DNA from 2 places in the Terribacillus sp. JSM ZJ617 genome. Region 1 is predicted to be linked to the other one. Evidence: riboswitches for the same ligand, from Rfam matches in the RefSeq annotation. Region 1 holds a riboswitch; the other holds the start of a gene.
What was found. A riboswitch is a leader RNA that binds a small molecule or an ion and turns the genes downstream of it on or off. The one in region 1 is predicted to bind S-adenosylmethionine.
Positions count from the first base shown of each region.

Region 2: it holds a riboswitch for S-adenosylmethionine, as region 1 does, so the genes downstream of both, ACH6C1_RS14990 (homoserine dehydrogenase) here and sfnG (dimethylsulfone monooxygenase SfnG) in region 1, are expected to answer to the same signal.

Region 1 covers NZ_JBISEQ010000003.1:9,606-17,497, reverse strand. Annotated here, with positions in the region: gene ACH6C1_RS11600 (NUDIX hydrolase) at 1-256, opposite strand, end outside; gene ACH6C1_RS11595 (NAD(P)H-dependent flavin oxidoreductase) at 287-1,342, opposite strand; partial or broken gene ACH6C1_RS11590 (VOC family protein) at 1,391-1,847, opposite strand; gene ACH6C1_RS11585 (zinc-dependent metalloprotease) at 1,954-2,757, opposite strand; gene dhaK (dihydroxyacetone kinase subunit DhaK) at 2,972-4,714, opposite strand; SAM riboswitch class I at 4,842-4,946, shown strand; gene sfnG (dimethylsulfone monooxygenase SfnG) at 5,046-6,128, shown strand; gene ACH6C1_RS11570 (DUF4317 domain-containing protein) at 6,414-7,598, shown strand; gene ACH6C1_RS11565 (SDR family NAD(P)-dependent oxidoreductase) at 7,663-7,892, opposite strand, start outside.
Region 2 covers NZ_JBISEQ010000004.1:280,025-287,916, reverse strand. Annotated here, with positions in the region: gene thiO (glycine oxidase ThiO) at 1-1,024, shown strand, start outside; gene thiS (sulfur carrier protein ThiS) at 1,021-1,224, shown strand; gene ACH6C1_RS15000 (thiazole synthase) at 1,228-1,992, shown strand; gene ACH6C1_RS14995 (ThiF family adenylyltransferase) at 1,992-3,002, shown strand; SAM riboswitch class I at 3,074-3,170, shown strand; gene ACH6C1_RS14990 (homoserine dehydrogenase) at 3,254-4,384, shown strand; gene ACH6C1_RS14985 (zinc ribbon domain-containing protein) at 4,551-5,375, shown strand; gene ACH6C1_RS14980 (zinc ribbon domain-containing protein) at 5,412-7,010, opposite strand; gene ACH6C1_RS14975 (GNAT family N-acetyltransferase) at 7,214-7,666, opposite strand; gene ACH6C1_RS14970 (universal stress protein) at 7,735-7,892, opposite strand, start outside.

The DNA of each region.
Region 1 (7,892 bases):
TCTCTTTCACTAACAGAAGCTTCCCTTCCCGGAAAACAACACCGCGGATATCCAGCTTCGGGGTAGGGTACCCTTTTTCTGCTGCAAGTGTCTTCTCAACGTCCTCTGCCGACTGCTTCGTATAGTTAGCGATGATTTCCGCACTGAGCTGCTGCAATTCCTCGTATCTCTCCCGATCGAATACATCCTTTGAGAAATGCAGTCCTGCCTGGGAAATCGCCTGTATTCTTCTTGCCCATTCGAGCCATTTTTCCAAGACTATCACCTATTATCCCGTTATCGTATTTTATTCCTCGTCTACTAGTTTATGCACTAGTTCCTTAGCAGTGATAGGCTCTGCTAAATTTGGGTTTTGCCCGCACCATAAGGACATCATGTTTCTATCATTGTTTTGTGCAGCAGCGGATCGAATAGGCTTTGTCAATGTATTCTGGATAGGAAAGTCCGGCAGTTCCGTCTCAACTTCCCGCATTTCACGGATAAAATCATTTTCGATGCCTCTGGCCGCCTTGCCAGAGAAAGCTTTCGTTAATGTTGTCTTGTCTTCTTGCTGTCCCTCCAGAATTGCTTGCTTATGTAATGGGTTTGCACCGCTTTCTTTACACGTTAAAAATGCGGTGCCGAGCTGCGCTGCTTGTGCGCCTAAACAGCGAGCCGCACGAACACCGCGACGGTCCATTATACCTCCTGCCGCAATAACCGGGATATTCACTTGATCGACAGTTTGGGGTATGAGCGCCATCAGTCCAATCATGCTTTGTTCCACTCCAGCTAGGAAGTTGCCGCGATGCCCCCCTGCCTCACTGCCCTGAAGGACAACCGCATCCATTCCAGCTGCCTCGATTGCTAACGCCTCTGACAGAGTAGTTGCTGTACCAATGGTGTATATACCCGCTTGCCTTAAAGAGTTGATTACTACAGATGAAGGCATACCAAAAGTGAATGAGCAAACGGGGACCTTCTCTTCAATGATGACATCCACCTGTTTATGATAGATTTCTAAGATCTGTTCATAAGATGTGAATCCACTTTCCATTCTAGTTGAGCCTAGTTTATCTAAGAAGGGCTTTAGTGATTGTTGCGACCTGGCAATCGCGTCCTTCTTTCCTTTGTAAGGACTCGGTACAAACAAATTGATACCAAAGGGCTTGTCTGTACCAGCTTTCACTTCCCGTACTTGATGACGCGTACTTTCCGCATTTAGATAACCAGCACCAATCATCCCTAATCCGCCCGCTTCAGATACAGCTGTAACTAGTTCCGCTGTTGATATCCCTCCCGCCATAGGGGCTTGTATAATCGGATGCAGAATGGATAAAGATTCAAGTAAACGATTTGTCATTTCTTTTGCTCCTCCCTTTATAACCTTTGCACACATCATCGGTGGACCCTAACTATTCGAGTTTTCTTTTTCCCATTCACTCAAATACAACCTTGAAGTGACATTGTTTGGGTTATCTATTTTCGTGATAAGCTCCAGACTGTTGCCATCCGGATCATTAAAATGAATTTTCGCATGTGCCATTCCATCATGCGCCCATCACAAAAGGCTCATGAGGGCCAAAACCGAAAGCTTCTCTCGGGTGATATCCTCTTTCTTTTAACCATCCGGATGCAGCTTTTAAATTTTCCAAACTCACTTGAAATGCGACATGTCTGATGGATGGATGATGGGCAAGCTCTGCTTTATCCGATTCCCAAAGACCAAGCCAGCTATGGTCCTTTTTAATCCAAAAGAAAGCTAACCTATCTTCATGAATGTGGGAAAGCTCCAGTCCTTCATAAAACGTGATGGATTTTTTCAGATTACTAACTGGTAAATGTGCTTCGTACAAACCTTCTATCATTAGTTCCGCTCCTTCCTACCCAACTACCAATATATAACAAAAACTCTATTATAAAAATAGAGTCTGAGAATACAATGTAAAAAAGCGGCCATAACGGCCGCCGCTTTTAAGATCCATACCAGAATTTATTTTGTGACAGCACGCGATCATGACCTTCATCCCAGTAGTCTACTGTGTATGAATAATCATAGTTCATGATGCAGCGGATTCCGCTTCCCTGCGCATCGTGACCGATGCCATAGTTATGCGTAAATTCATGCTGTGCTGCGTATGCAGTATTTCTTGTTCCTTGATCAAGGTTTACACTAATCGCACTTCCGGAAGGTGCTCCGCTATAAACATATGCAATACCACCTGCATCAAATCGGCTGTCTCTTGTAAAACCAGCAACAAAATCATACCCGCGTCCATCCCAGTCACGCTGTAAGTCCTGTAGCAAAGCAGAGCTATTTGATCCGCTGGACGACCATTGTCCAACAGCCTCGACGACGTAGTCCACATCATGATCACGGTTGAAAGCATTGTCTGCTTGTTCCACAATTGAAATAATCCTTTGCTGCCAATCCGGATAAGCAGCTCGATATTCTTCATCGGCAACAGCCAGGACTGTCACCTTTTGGCTGCCTGTATCCGCTATACTAAATCCGCCTGTATTACTTTCTGTCCGGTGTTTTTCCACTTCTTTTCCTTTACTGTTAAACTCGACTACATCCGTTGATTGCTCAATAGACGGTGCAGACTCCAAGTCTTTGAAATCCCCTGCTTTAGGGAGCTTGTCTCCAATATGGTCAAAACCGACTGTTTCATGGTTATGCCCATGATCATGCACTGCGTCAGCTAACGATACAGAAGGGACTGATAATAAGGACGTGATAAGCAGAGCTCCAGCAAGAATCGATTTCTTTTTCATATGAATCCTCCTTAAATAGATTTAAAGTAGAATTCTATGATTTTCTGTCAGATTCCTGTCTATCTGGATTGGGAAAGAAAGGCCTAGTTTGTCGGGAAAAGATAGCTTTTGTCACCCTCCCTTTACAAGGTTTTTGACAAAGATATACTACATACTAACCAAAGCAATCCAAAACCTGAACTAATCTAGGAAACTCACTCTCTGCTGCATAGGATTATTTCAATGCAGCAGCTAATTTAGTAAAAATGACACCCAGTGCATGCGCGCCTGCATCCGGATAACCAAGACTGCGCTCTCCTACCGTTCCAGCACGTCCCATCCGTGCAACGATTTCCTTCGTATTCTCCGCACCAGTAACAGCAGCCTCTGCGCCTTTTTTGAAGGCTGTCTTTACATCTTCATTAGCTGCAGCACTCTGCTTCCAGCTATCCGCACATGGTGCGAGTGCATCAATCAATGTCTTATCCCCGACCTCAGCTCCGCGACCAAAGGAGCGTTCTCCAATATCCTGGATTGCCGTTACGACATGCTGCAGGATATCTGCGAATTCTGTTACAGTGAGCTCTTTCTTCTCACCAGCTGCTTTTCCGGCAGCACGGAACGCGCCACCCCATATTGGTCCTGAAGCACCACCGCAATGCTCCATGATCACCATGGAAGAGGCATCAAGGAAGCTGCCAATCGTAAGGTTGTCTTCATCAAGAATATGTTTCCATTCCCGTTTCAATTGACGGAAGCCTTTTGCCACACTATTACCGAAATCCCCATCTCCAGCGTGGGTATCAAGCTTGTTGAAGGCAGCTTCATTTTCAATGATAATTTCGCTCATTTTATCCACTAAGTAGATGATGTTTTCCAGTGTAATAGAGTCCTCTTTTACTTGTGCATACGCGCTGTCTGTTTCTACCTGATAAGAAACATCCGCATTGTCTGCTGCTTCCTTAAAACTGGAAAACGCTGGCTGCTCCACAGGTCCGTCAATCTTGAGAGCTGGTGTATCTGATTCACTGGAGAGCAGAGTGCGCAGCTCATCATCAAGTGACATAATCGTTACCGACACACCTGCCATATCGATACTAGTCATATAGTTGCCTACGAATATCCGATTTATTTTGATATTCCGTTCAGCAAGCTCACGATTGACAGATTGATTGAACAGATACAATTCTTGTAATGGTGTTCCGCCAAATCCGTTAATCAATAAAGCCGCATCTTCCTCTGGCTGTCCTTCCTTCAGCAGATCCTCGACCATCCGTTTGGCTAATTCGTTGGCTGATAGAACCTTTTCCCGTCGGATACCAGGTTCCCCATGGATACCGACGCCATACTCCATTTCATCCTCTGCAAGCTTGAAGGTCGGTTCACCACCTGGCAATGTGCAGGATGTCAAAGCAACACCGATACTGCGTGTCCGAGAGACAGCTTTTTCCGCTACCGCTTTTACCTGCTGTAAGTCACGCCCTTCAGCCGCAGCTGCTCCAGCGACTTTATGTACAAGTACGACTCCAGCAACACCACGTCTTCCAACTGTATACAGACTATCCTCCACTGCGATATCATCATCTACCTTCACATGATCCACTTCCAGCCCATCTTCCTTAGCGAGGTGGGCCGCGTTCTTGAAGTTCATAATATCCCCGCTGTAATTCTTGATGATAAGAAGCGTACCTTTCTCTCCTGCCGTCTCCTTGATAGCTTGATAAACTTGTATTTGGGAAGGCGAAGCAAACATATCGCCACATACCGCTGCATCCAGCATGCCTTCCCCGACAAAGCCTGCATGGGCAGGCTCATGCCCGCTTCCTCCCCCACTGATTAAGGTAACCTTATTTGTCTGTAATTGTTTTCGTTTGATCACTTTATACTTCTTCAATAATTCGAGTTCCGGGTGAGCCAATACCAGCCCGTGACACATCTCCAGGACAACATCCTCTGGTCGGTTAATGATTTTTTTCATTGGTTATCCTCCTCTAATACAAAGCGAAAGTGTCTTTCTACCTCCAGCTTAACAGAACAATCCAGCAATTGCACAAACTAGGTTGACAAGTCTGAATACTTTGTTTACAATCACTAAAAAAATAGTTTTCTTATCAAGAGAGGCGGAGGGACTGACCCAGTGAAGCCTCGGCAACCGACTGTTACCAGCACGGTGCCAATTTCAGAAGGATATTACATCCTGAAGATGAGAAGCGTGAACGGATGGTAGTTACATACCCGCAGCCCTTCTCTTTTATGGAGAAGGGCTGTTTTCGTACACTCTTGATAAGTGAGCTGCTGGAGGGTAAAGGATGACGAAAGTGAAATTTGCATATTGGGTACCGAATGTGAGCGGCGGGCTAGTCATATCCAAGCTGCCGCAGAAAACGGACTGGAGTTTTGCAGCGAACAAACGCTACGCGCAAATCGCTGAGCAGAACGGCTTTGAATATGCCCTTCTGCAAACACGTTTTATCGCAAGCTACGGCGCTGATAAACAGCTCGAAGCAATAACCCTCGCCTCTGCCCTAGCAAGCGTCACCGAAAAATTGAACCTAATCTCGGCAGTCCATCCAGGTCTTTGGCATCCAGGCGTCTACGCCAAAATGCTCGCTACACTGGACCATATTAGCGGAGGTCGCGCCGCTGTCAATGTTGTCAGCGGCTGGTTCAAACAGGAATTCATCAGCTACGGCGAGCATTGGCTCGATCATGATGAACGATACCGGCGTTCCGAAGAGTTCATCCGTGTGCTCCGGGCATTGTGGGAGGAAGAACAAGCTACCTATCGAGGAGACTTTTACAGGCTATCAGACGCCCCTTTGAAACCAAAACCAGAAAAGCAGATTCCGATATTCCAAGGCGGCAATTCCGATGTGGCTCGTGACATGGCTGCTCGTGTTTCCGATTATTATTTCATGAACGGCAATACACTCGAAGGCTTCCAGCAGCAAATCCAAGACGTGAAAGCCCGTGCAGCCAATCAAGGCCGTGATGTAAAGTTCGCTGTAAACGGCTTCGCCATCGTCCGTGACACAGAAGAAGAAGCTGTATCCCTGCTTCGTGATATTGTGAGCCATGCCGATACGGAAGCAGTCGAAGGCTTTCGTGAGTCCGTCAAGGACGCTGGTCAAGCAACCCAAAGCAAGCAAGGCATGTGGGCAGACTCTTCCTATGAGGATCTTGTTCAATATAATGACGGTTTCAAAACCGGTCTGATAGGTACGGCAGAACAGGTAGCTGACCAGATCATTCGTCTTAAACAAATTGGTGTTGACCTCGTCTTAACTGGCCATTTCCATTACGAAGAAGATCTGGAGCGCTTCGGCCGTGAAGTCATTCCACTTGTACGTGAGAAAGAAGCAGCACTGGAAGATGTGACACAGCCCATTTGATATGGGCTGTTTTAACTTAATAAGCTTCCATGATAGCAGATTATTTATACTATTTTTTTAGCTCTCTATTTCTTTCACAAAAATAAAACTAGATTTTCCTCGTTTGTTTAGAAGCAAATCATCTCTTAGTATTTGGCTTCATTTGAAACTCCTTATACTCATTACTTGAACTTCTAATCTTATTTATTTCAAAAACCTACATTAAAAGTCCCGTTTCGCAATCTATCTCTATGTTAAAATAAGTGAACATGCTTTTCACTCTATCAATAAGGAACGGGAAACGATATGAATAAAAAGGACATCGCAACGATTCGCAGGCAATTTAAAAAAGGCAATGATAAACTTAAAATCTCTGATATTTTCAACGTATATATCATGAAAGAATCCAGTGACATCTATCATCACGAAAGTATGCCGTTTGGCATGCTGGATGAAGATCAACAGGAGTTGTTCTTGGGCAATTTCAAAAAAGTACTAGCAGGTCAGCCTGATGAGAAACTATTTGAACTGAAATTCAAACGGGATGTGGAGGACAGCAGCCAATTCATCCTGCACCGCGGCTTACTAACAAATGATGTAGAAGAATGGACGAACGACATGCTGAAGCTTGTTGCTAAGATGCTGGAAGACAGACAGTATGAGCATGATGTGGTCATCTCATTCATCAAGGCAGAATACCTGAAAGCCCAGAAACGCCAGGGTGATGATCAAGAGGAAAGCGCCAATGATACAATGTACTCCCACTCCTTCCTGCTATGCAGTATCAACAAGACACAGGAACCGAAAAAAGAATTGGAATTTGATTATGTGGAAAGGGAATTCAAGTACAATGTCACAGTAAATCCTGTTATCAATCTGCAAGCACCGCTATCAGGATTCTTATTCCCATGCTTCAACGACAGCGCCGCTGATGTGAATCATGTGCTCTACTCTACAGCAAAAGCATTCGAGCCAGACACGGCATTTATCGAGGATGTTTTAAATGCTGAAGAAATCATGACTGCAAGAGATGATAAAAGTGTCTTTGAAGAGATAGTCAAAGATATAACTGGCGATCAGCTTAATACCTCTGCCCTTGCTAGTGTATATGAGGAAATCAATCGTGTAGTAGAAGAAAATGAAGAAGATGAAGCACCGAAGCTTGATAAACAGGATATCCAGCGCGTCCTGACTATGAGCGGCGTAGAAGACGTGACCCCGGAAAAAGTAGAAACTGCTTATCAAAAGGTTATTGACGATGAGAAATATGAAATGAAGGCAACCAGTGTATTGCCGAAGTACAATTCCAAATCCATTAAAATCAAAACGAAGGTTGCCAATATCGCAATAAGCCCAGAAGATCTGCGTTATGTACGGCAAGTTGTTTTCAATAACAAACGCTGTATTATGATTGAGGTTGAGGAAGACACTGTTATTGAAGGGTTTAAGATGGCGGAGGAAGCTTTGGTCAACAAAGTAAATGAAGAATAAGCAGAGTTCATCGGAACTCTGCTTTTTGTTTTGCTATGAGCGTTCATATAGTTGCTCTTTCCTATCAATAAATAGTCGGAATCATTCCTCCATCCATACGGATTGGTGATCCCTTAAAAGCAGAAGCATATGGACTGCACAAGAAAGCAGCTAGTCTTCCTACCTCGGTTGGTCTGATAAATCGCTGTATGGCAGATTGGGGTTGATTATGGATCATAAAATGTTTTTCTTTTTCTGCAAATGTCATCTCTTCATTAGCGTATATTCCCTCGATAATTTGCTGCACATTTTCAG
Region 2 (7,892 bases), on a different contig from region 1:
GCTGGAAGCAGGCCAAGTCGGATCAGGCTCGACGCAAGCAGCAGCTGGTATGCTAGGTGCCCATTCAGAATATAAGGAATTCGGTGCTTCGCTTTATCCCTTTGCCCGTACTAGTCAAAGGCTCTATGAACAGGCAGAAGAGGATATTCGCTCTCTGACAGGGATAGACATGGAACGTCGCCCAGGTGGTTTATTACAGCTTGTTTTTACAGAAGAAGAAACAACGAACTCTCCGTTCTCTTCGTTGGAAGGAGTAACATGGCTGGATCGTGCAACTGTGTCAAAGAAAGTACCTGGTCTGTCAGAAGCAGTTTCTGGCGCTCTTCATATGGCAGAAGATGTGCATGTCACACCTGCAATTGCCTGCAGAGGATTCCATACAGCTGCCCGTATGCTAGGTGCCCGGATTAACGCTTATACCAGGGTCGATGAGATTGTGAAGGAATCTGCTCATTATCGGTTACGGACTTCCAAAGGAGAATGGCAAGCACATCGTGTGGTGATTGCCAGCGGAGTTTGGAGTAATGCTTTGCTCCAGCGTTCTGGGTTGGGGACGCCGATTTTTCCAGTGAAGGGTGAGTGCATTGCTGTTACGAATACTCAAACTCCTCTTACATGCAGTTTATTCCATGATCAGCATTATATTGTTCCGCGTAACAACAATGAGCTGATCATAGGTGCAACAAAGGTCAAGAATGATTGGAGCACCGAGCCCACGCTTGGCGGATTACAGACTATCATGGAGAAAGCGAGAAAGATGCTGCCAGTGGTTGATAAAATGCCGTTCCTCAGAAGCTGGGCAGGTCTCAGACCTCAGACATACGATGGCAAGCCGCTGATTGGTGAGCATCCAGAAATGAAGGGCTTGTATATCGCTGCTGGCCATCAGCGCAATGGCATTCTGCTTGCCCCAGCTACGGGCAAGATGATTTGTGATTTGATAAGCAGCAATGAAGTTCTGGAAGAATGGAAGGAAGCATTTCGTGTCGATAGATTGAACACTGGCGAGGAGGTATTGATGTGAATATTCAGCTGAATGGCAGGCGGCAGGAATTATCCGCTGATATCAAGACTATAGCTCAGCTGTTAGCATCACTTTCCCTGGAGAAAAGGATTGTGATTGTCGAACTGAACAAAGAGATCATTAATAAAGCTTCGTATGCAGAGCAGCCGATTAGAAATGGCGATAAAGTCGAGCTGATTCATTTTGTAGGAGGAGGATGAAGAATGTTACAGATTGCAGAGAAGACTTTTGCTTCCCGCTTATTATTGGGAACAGGCAAATACCCGTCATTTGAGGTGCAGGAAAAGGCAGTCGATATTTCGAAGGCAGAGATACTGACATTTGCTGTGAGGCGGATGGATATCTTTGAGCCATCCCAGCCAAATTTCCTGGAACAGCTGGATCTGGAAAAGTACTCTTTACTTCCGAATACAGCAGGGGCAAAGACAGCAGAAGAGGCTGTTCGTATTGCCAAACTGGCTAAAGCTTCGGGGTTATGCGATATGGTGAAGGTGGAAGTGATTGGCTGTGACCGGACATTGCTTCCTGATCCAATAGAGACACTGCGGGCATCTGAAATGCTGTTGGAAGAGGGCTTCATTGTCCTGCCTTACACGTCGGATGATGTTGTCTTGGCCAAGCGGCTCGTGAATCTGGGAGTACATGCGATTATGCCAGGTGCATCGCCAATTGGTTCGGGAAAAGGTATCATCAATCCTTTCAACCTGCGTATGATCATTGAACAGAGCAGTGTACCGGTCATTGTTGATGCTGGTATTGGTTCGCCAAAAGATGCTGTGTATGCAATGGAGCTCGGGGCGGATGGTGTCTTGTTGAATACAGCTGTGTCCGGAGCTGCAGACCCTGTTCGAATGGCATATGCGATGAAGCTGGCTATTGAAGCAGGTCGTTTAGGTTTTGAAGCAGGAAGAATTCCCGAAAAAAATTACGCAGTAGCTAGCAGCCCGAATGAAGGTTTGTTTACCTGATGAAGGATCGTTATCGGAAACAGGAGCTGTTCATCGGCAAGGATGGGCAGGCACAGGTGGAAAACGGTAAAATTGTCTTAATTGGGATGGGGGCATTAGGCTCTGCTTCTGCAGAGATGCTTGTGCGTGCTGGTATTGGAGAACTGATGCTTATTGATCGGGATTATGTTGAATTCCATAATCTCCAGCGCCAGCAGCTGTATACAGAGCAAGATGCTGCTGCCTATTTGCCGAAAGCTTCTGCAGCAAAGGAGCGACTACAGGCAATCAATCAGCAAGTGACGCTGCATACCGTAATTGAAAATGTTGATTACCATAATATCGAGCACTTGATTGAAGGTGCTGATGTAATAGTGGATGCTACCGATAATTTCGAGACACGTTTAATCGTCAATGATGCAGCATTGAAGCACGGTATTCCGTACTTATATGGTGCATGTGTGGGCAGCTACGGGATAACCTACCCAGTACTTGCCAATAAAGATACTCCATGTCTTCACTGTCTCCTGGAACAGCTTCCGCAGCAAAGCGAAACATGTGATACGGCAGGAATCATCAGCCCGATTGTCCAATGGGTGGCGGCGATGCAAGTGACACAAGCATTACGAATCTTATGCGGTCAGGAAGTAAAGGCAGAACTATGTGCATTTGATATTTGGACAGGGGAATATACGAGAGTGGACGTGAAAAACCTTCGCAATTCAAGTTGTCCCAGCTGCGGCACACATGCAGGATTGCCTTTTTTGAATGGCTCCTCCCGGACGAGACTGGATGTCCTTTGCGGAAGGGAGGCTGTCCATATAAGGCCTAGCGTCAAAAAATCATTGAACCTGCGAGCTTTATCTGAAGAGTGGGTTTGTGCAGTCGACCAGATCACTGTTAATGAATACCTGCTGGCTTTTCAATACAATGGTCATAGAATTGTCCTATTTGCTGATGGCAGAGCAATCATTCATGGTGTGGCCGATATAAGCCGAGCACGTTCCCTTTATGACAGTCTTGTTGGGTAATGTTGTTAGAATTTTCAGTTGACTCTATATATTATTCATGCTAAACTCCTTCATAACAAATGAATACAAAACTCTTATCAAGAGCGGCGGAGGGACTGGCCCGATGATGCCCGGCAACCTGCAAGTGTAACTTTGACTTGTATAGGTGCTAATTCCTGTAGATGAGAGAAGACACAGCACGGTACATTCGTCTCCCTGTCCTCTCAGGGAGGCTTTTTTTATGCAGAAAATCATTCGAGGAGGCAAAGCAAATGACAGCAGTGAAGATTGGATTGATAGGATACGGCACAGTAGGAAGCGCTGTAGGGAGGACGATCCGCTCCCATCAGGAGAACCTGCAGGCGATTTTCGGGAAGGAGGTACATGTGGCAGGTGTCTTGGTGCGGGAAAAGCAGAAGTATGCGCAGCAAGTGACGGACGCATTGCTGACAGACGATGCAGCGGAGTTGTTCTCTATATCAGATCTTGATGTGATCATCGAAGCGAGTGTCGGAATTGAGCCTGCTTTCAGTTATTTAACGGAAGCAATCCAGCACGGCTGTCATATCATCACGGCGAATAAAGAATTGATTGCTTCCCGGGGCGCGGAGTTGAAGCAATTGGCAAAGGATAAAGGTGTTCGGCTGGAATATGAAGCAGCAGTCGCCGGCGGTGTACCGGTGATTGGGACGCTGAAGCAGCTTCTGCATATTAACCATGTCGTCAAAGTAGAGGCGATTTTAAATGGCACATCTAACTTCATTCTGACGGAAATGTACGATAAGGGCCTTCCATTTGGAGAGGCGCTGCGTCTTGCGCAGGAAGCTGGTTTTGCAGAAGCAGATCCCGCCAATGATGTTGATGGCTGGGATGCGTTTTATAAACTAATGGTGTTGAGTGATTTGTTATTTGAAGCCCAGCCGGATTGGGAGAAGGTCACGCGCAGGGGAATCCGTTCGGTTTCCTCACAAGATATCCGTGCAGCCGCAGAACAAGGGTGGAAAATTAAACATGTTGCCATGCTTGAAAATGCGGGTGGAGAAGTGACGGCATCTGTAGAACCAGTCATCCTAACAGCTGGACACCCGCTGTACAGTGTGGATGGAGTAGATAATGCTGTATGTGTGGAAGGTGATCTGGTTGGCAAGCTGAAGCTTCAAGGGCCAGGTGCCGGTGCCCTGCCGACGGCCAGTGCCATCGTCGAGGACTTGGCGAACCTCGTCCATCAGCGCAAAGAAATCAATGTTAAACGCGAAATCAAATTCACGGAGAAACGGGAGGCAGTTCCTTTTGTTCACTTGCCGTCTGGTGAGACAGTTCTTCTTCACGGAGAAAACGTCGTTGCATCTGATGGTCGCTATTATCGACTTGCCGCAAGAGCACAGGCTAAGGCAGAGGCTTAATGTAGGAAGTTGATAAGATGGACAAAAAAGAAGGTGTACATATGATGACTTATATATGCCTTTTTACATGCTTATTCTGATAAGTACTGCCTCTTTTGGCCTATTTTTTGTATAATGAGGAAGTACATAGAGAAATGTGCAATATTTTAGGTAAGGGGTAGATTTTATGGTAGCTTGTCCGTCATGTGGACACAACAATACAGAGGGGAGTAAGTTTTGCGAGAATTGCGGTGCGGCTTTGCAAGGGCAAACTGCAGCAGGTCACACACAGCAAGAGGCAGTTTTATCGGGTGAAAGTGCCAAGGCGAATGAGTACCTTGAGGTCACAAAACAGGCATCATTATCATTTTTCCATTATTTTGCTGATGTGATTAAACACCCATTTAGCTCAGGTAAGCGCTACGGTGTTAGCAATCTGACGAATAGCATCATCACGATGATTCTCTTCGCTGTGTTTTTAGGATTGACAGTTTATATCGGGATGAAGAATTTATTAAAGGAAATAAGCACTGTACCTCTTTTTGGAGACATGCTAAGTGCGGATGAACTAGACATTGAGTTATCATTTGTCGAGTTTGCTATCAAGCCGTTCATTTTCTTTGCGTTTTTTGTTTTCGTGGTGGCAGTTTTGGTATTTGCTGCGAGCAAACTCTCAAAGATTGAAACAAGCTTCAAATCTATAATAGTTAGGTACGGGAGCTATTTAATTCCTTTCCTAGGATTAGTAGCATTAGGTTTCCTGCTTGCACTAGTAAACATTAATCTTTTCTTGTGGTTTACTACTATTGGTTTCGTTGGTACCTTTTTCATTGTTCCAGTGCTTGTGTTGGTTAGCCTATATCGTGATAGCAGAAGTGGCTTGGATATTGTATACAGCTCTTTATTTGTGACTATCTGCACAATGATTGTTTTGTATATTGCTCAAAGAATGTATCTGGAAGAACTAATAGAACAAATGGAAGAACTCATGAATCAATTTTCAATCTTTTAATTAGGAAAAGAGACAGGAAATCCTGTCTCTTTTGTTTTACTCAATATTCGTCAGCTTCCAATCGTCTCCCGATTTCTCTGCTGTGTATGTCCAATCATAATCTTGTTGTTCGGACGTGCCGTCGCTGTATGAGATTGTAATTGTTTCTTTTGTTGTGATAGTTGCCGAATCACCGTCTTCTTCATAGCTGGTAATCTCGTAATCATCCAGGGATTCTGTGATGCTTTTGGATGTCAAATTATCAACAAGTGTCTGTTGGGATTCGTATAACGCTGATCCTTCTGCCATATATGGAGAAACGCTGCTGAAACTATCATCATTAATTGCGTCTATTAAGCCATGCAGGTAGTTGTCCATCAATGTGACTGCTGTGTCAGGAATATCTCCTTCAGCACTGCTGCCAGCCGTTTTTGTTTCATCGGATTTACTGGATCCATCCGCTTCATATACCGTAGGCTTCTTGTTCTCCACTATCTCGGTGTTATCACCGATGGAGCTGAAATAGGAATAATCGGCATCATATGCTTGCCATTTCTTTGCTTTTTCGTCATAAACCATGACGTAACTCAGTTCGTGGGACTGCTTCTCTAAATCAGCTGTCGATTCATCATAAATTTCTGCTTCATTGAATGTTTGGCTGACGTCCGCTGTTACCGCCCAGCCGGTGTCCAATTTGGTTACATTAAATGTATCCAGGTCGAATTCCGATGATAGGTAGGAACCCTCGTAGGAATAATCCCAAGAATCCAAACTGTCGATTTCGTCTTGGACCATCTGCTTAAATGGTTTTCCGGCATCTTTTAGCAGACTTGTGTCTTTGGCAGCTTTGGCATTTGCCAGCTGATCACCGACCGCATTGATCTGATCCATGATTTGTTTCCTCGTATCTTCTGTTATAGAACCTTCCACCTGCAGGTCACTGTATGGGTTCGTATCCTCGCTGTAGAGGTCCATACTTTCTGTTGCAGCCATTTCTATCATATCGTGTGTCAGTTCAGCTGATACTTCGTGAGTACCTGGTACAAATGGGCCGTATGTCTTTTCGAAATCATCTGCGTCTGCTTGCCCAACTTCTTTCCCATCTACTTTAAGCACCGTATCTTTATAAGCAGTAGATAGAGTTATGTAATAGGGCTGAACGTTAATTTCGTAATTATCATACAGAAGAAGTTTTTTCCCATCCTTAGAAAGGTGGATAGGACCAGTGGCATACGCAACTGTTTCCTCTGTTTGGCTTCTCATATCCGCTACTAAAATGTCCAATTCTTCCGGATTTTCATTGTAGTAAGCTATGAGTCCCTGTACGGAATCCTCATCAATCTTGAGCTCTTTATCATCTGTAGTAAGGACCTTCGCAAGTTTCTTTGCATCTTTCTCTGCTAAAGCCGTTTCAAACTCGTCGATCACCTTATCTTTACTGGTCATTGCTTCTCCAGTCTTGTAGCCGGCAAACAAGATAATCAGTACTGCGATGACACTCGCTAGGATGATCTTGTTCTTCTTACTCATTTTCTTCTTGGGCGCGGCTTGCTGCTGGCGCTGGGGAGTGGGTGTTCCGCTTGCGCTTGTGCCGCAGTTATTACAGAACTGGGCGCCGGGCTTCAGTTCTTTACCGCATTCTTTACAGAACTTCATAAGTTCTCCTTTCCCTGTCTCATCAGGATAATAGTATAAAAATAATAAAGACAGCATTATTATTATAATCTTATCCTACTAAATATCTAGATGGTTAAGGGAATTAAATTGGAAAAATGGAAGTTTTATTAAAGAAATCCAGTCAAAAGGACCTTGGTGACCGTAGAAATTGATAATACAAATTAAACAAGAATTAAAGCCGTTTACAGGTTGTAGTCAAAACGGACCATATCCCGGCACTGAATACCATTTTCAAAAATAGGTTCTTCATAGTTGCGAAGAAAGAAATCATGATCTATTGTTTTCATTCGGAAACCGCATTTTTGGTAGAAGGCGATTTGATCTATACTTGAATTGCCTGTCCCTACTTCCAATTTAGCATAGCCTTGTATGCGGGCTTGCCCAATGGCGTGGTGGATGAGTTTTTTACCGACACCCTTTCCTTGATCGGCTTCTCTTACTGAAATATTAACTACTTCCGCGGTGTCTGATTTAGTCTGCAATAGAACATAGATGCCGGAGATTTGATTGCCTATTTCTGCAATAAAACTGCTTCCGGAACGAAGGTATGCCTCTATCTTTGTTTTAGAAGGGTCTGCTTCGAGCAAAAGGTCCATGGGAGGGGTTTCAGTTGGGTAAAGCTTTCGTATCTTCATTACATCACTCCTCTTGGTTACTATAGCAGGTATTAAAAAGGCTGCCGAAATCATTCAGCAGCCTTTTGTTACGGCAGGTATTTGACGATCATGACAGAACATTTCGCGCGTTTCGCTACACGGCTGCTGACACTTCCGAGGACGATTTCCTGGAGTGGATTCAGTCCGCGGCTGCCCATGATAATGAGATCAGCTCGAGTATCACGTGCATGCTCTAAGATCATCG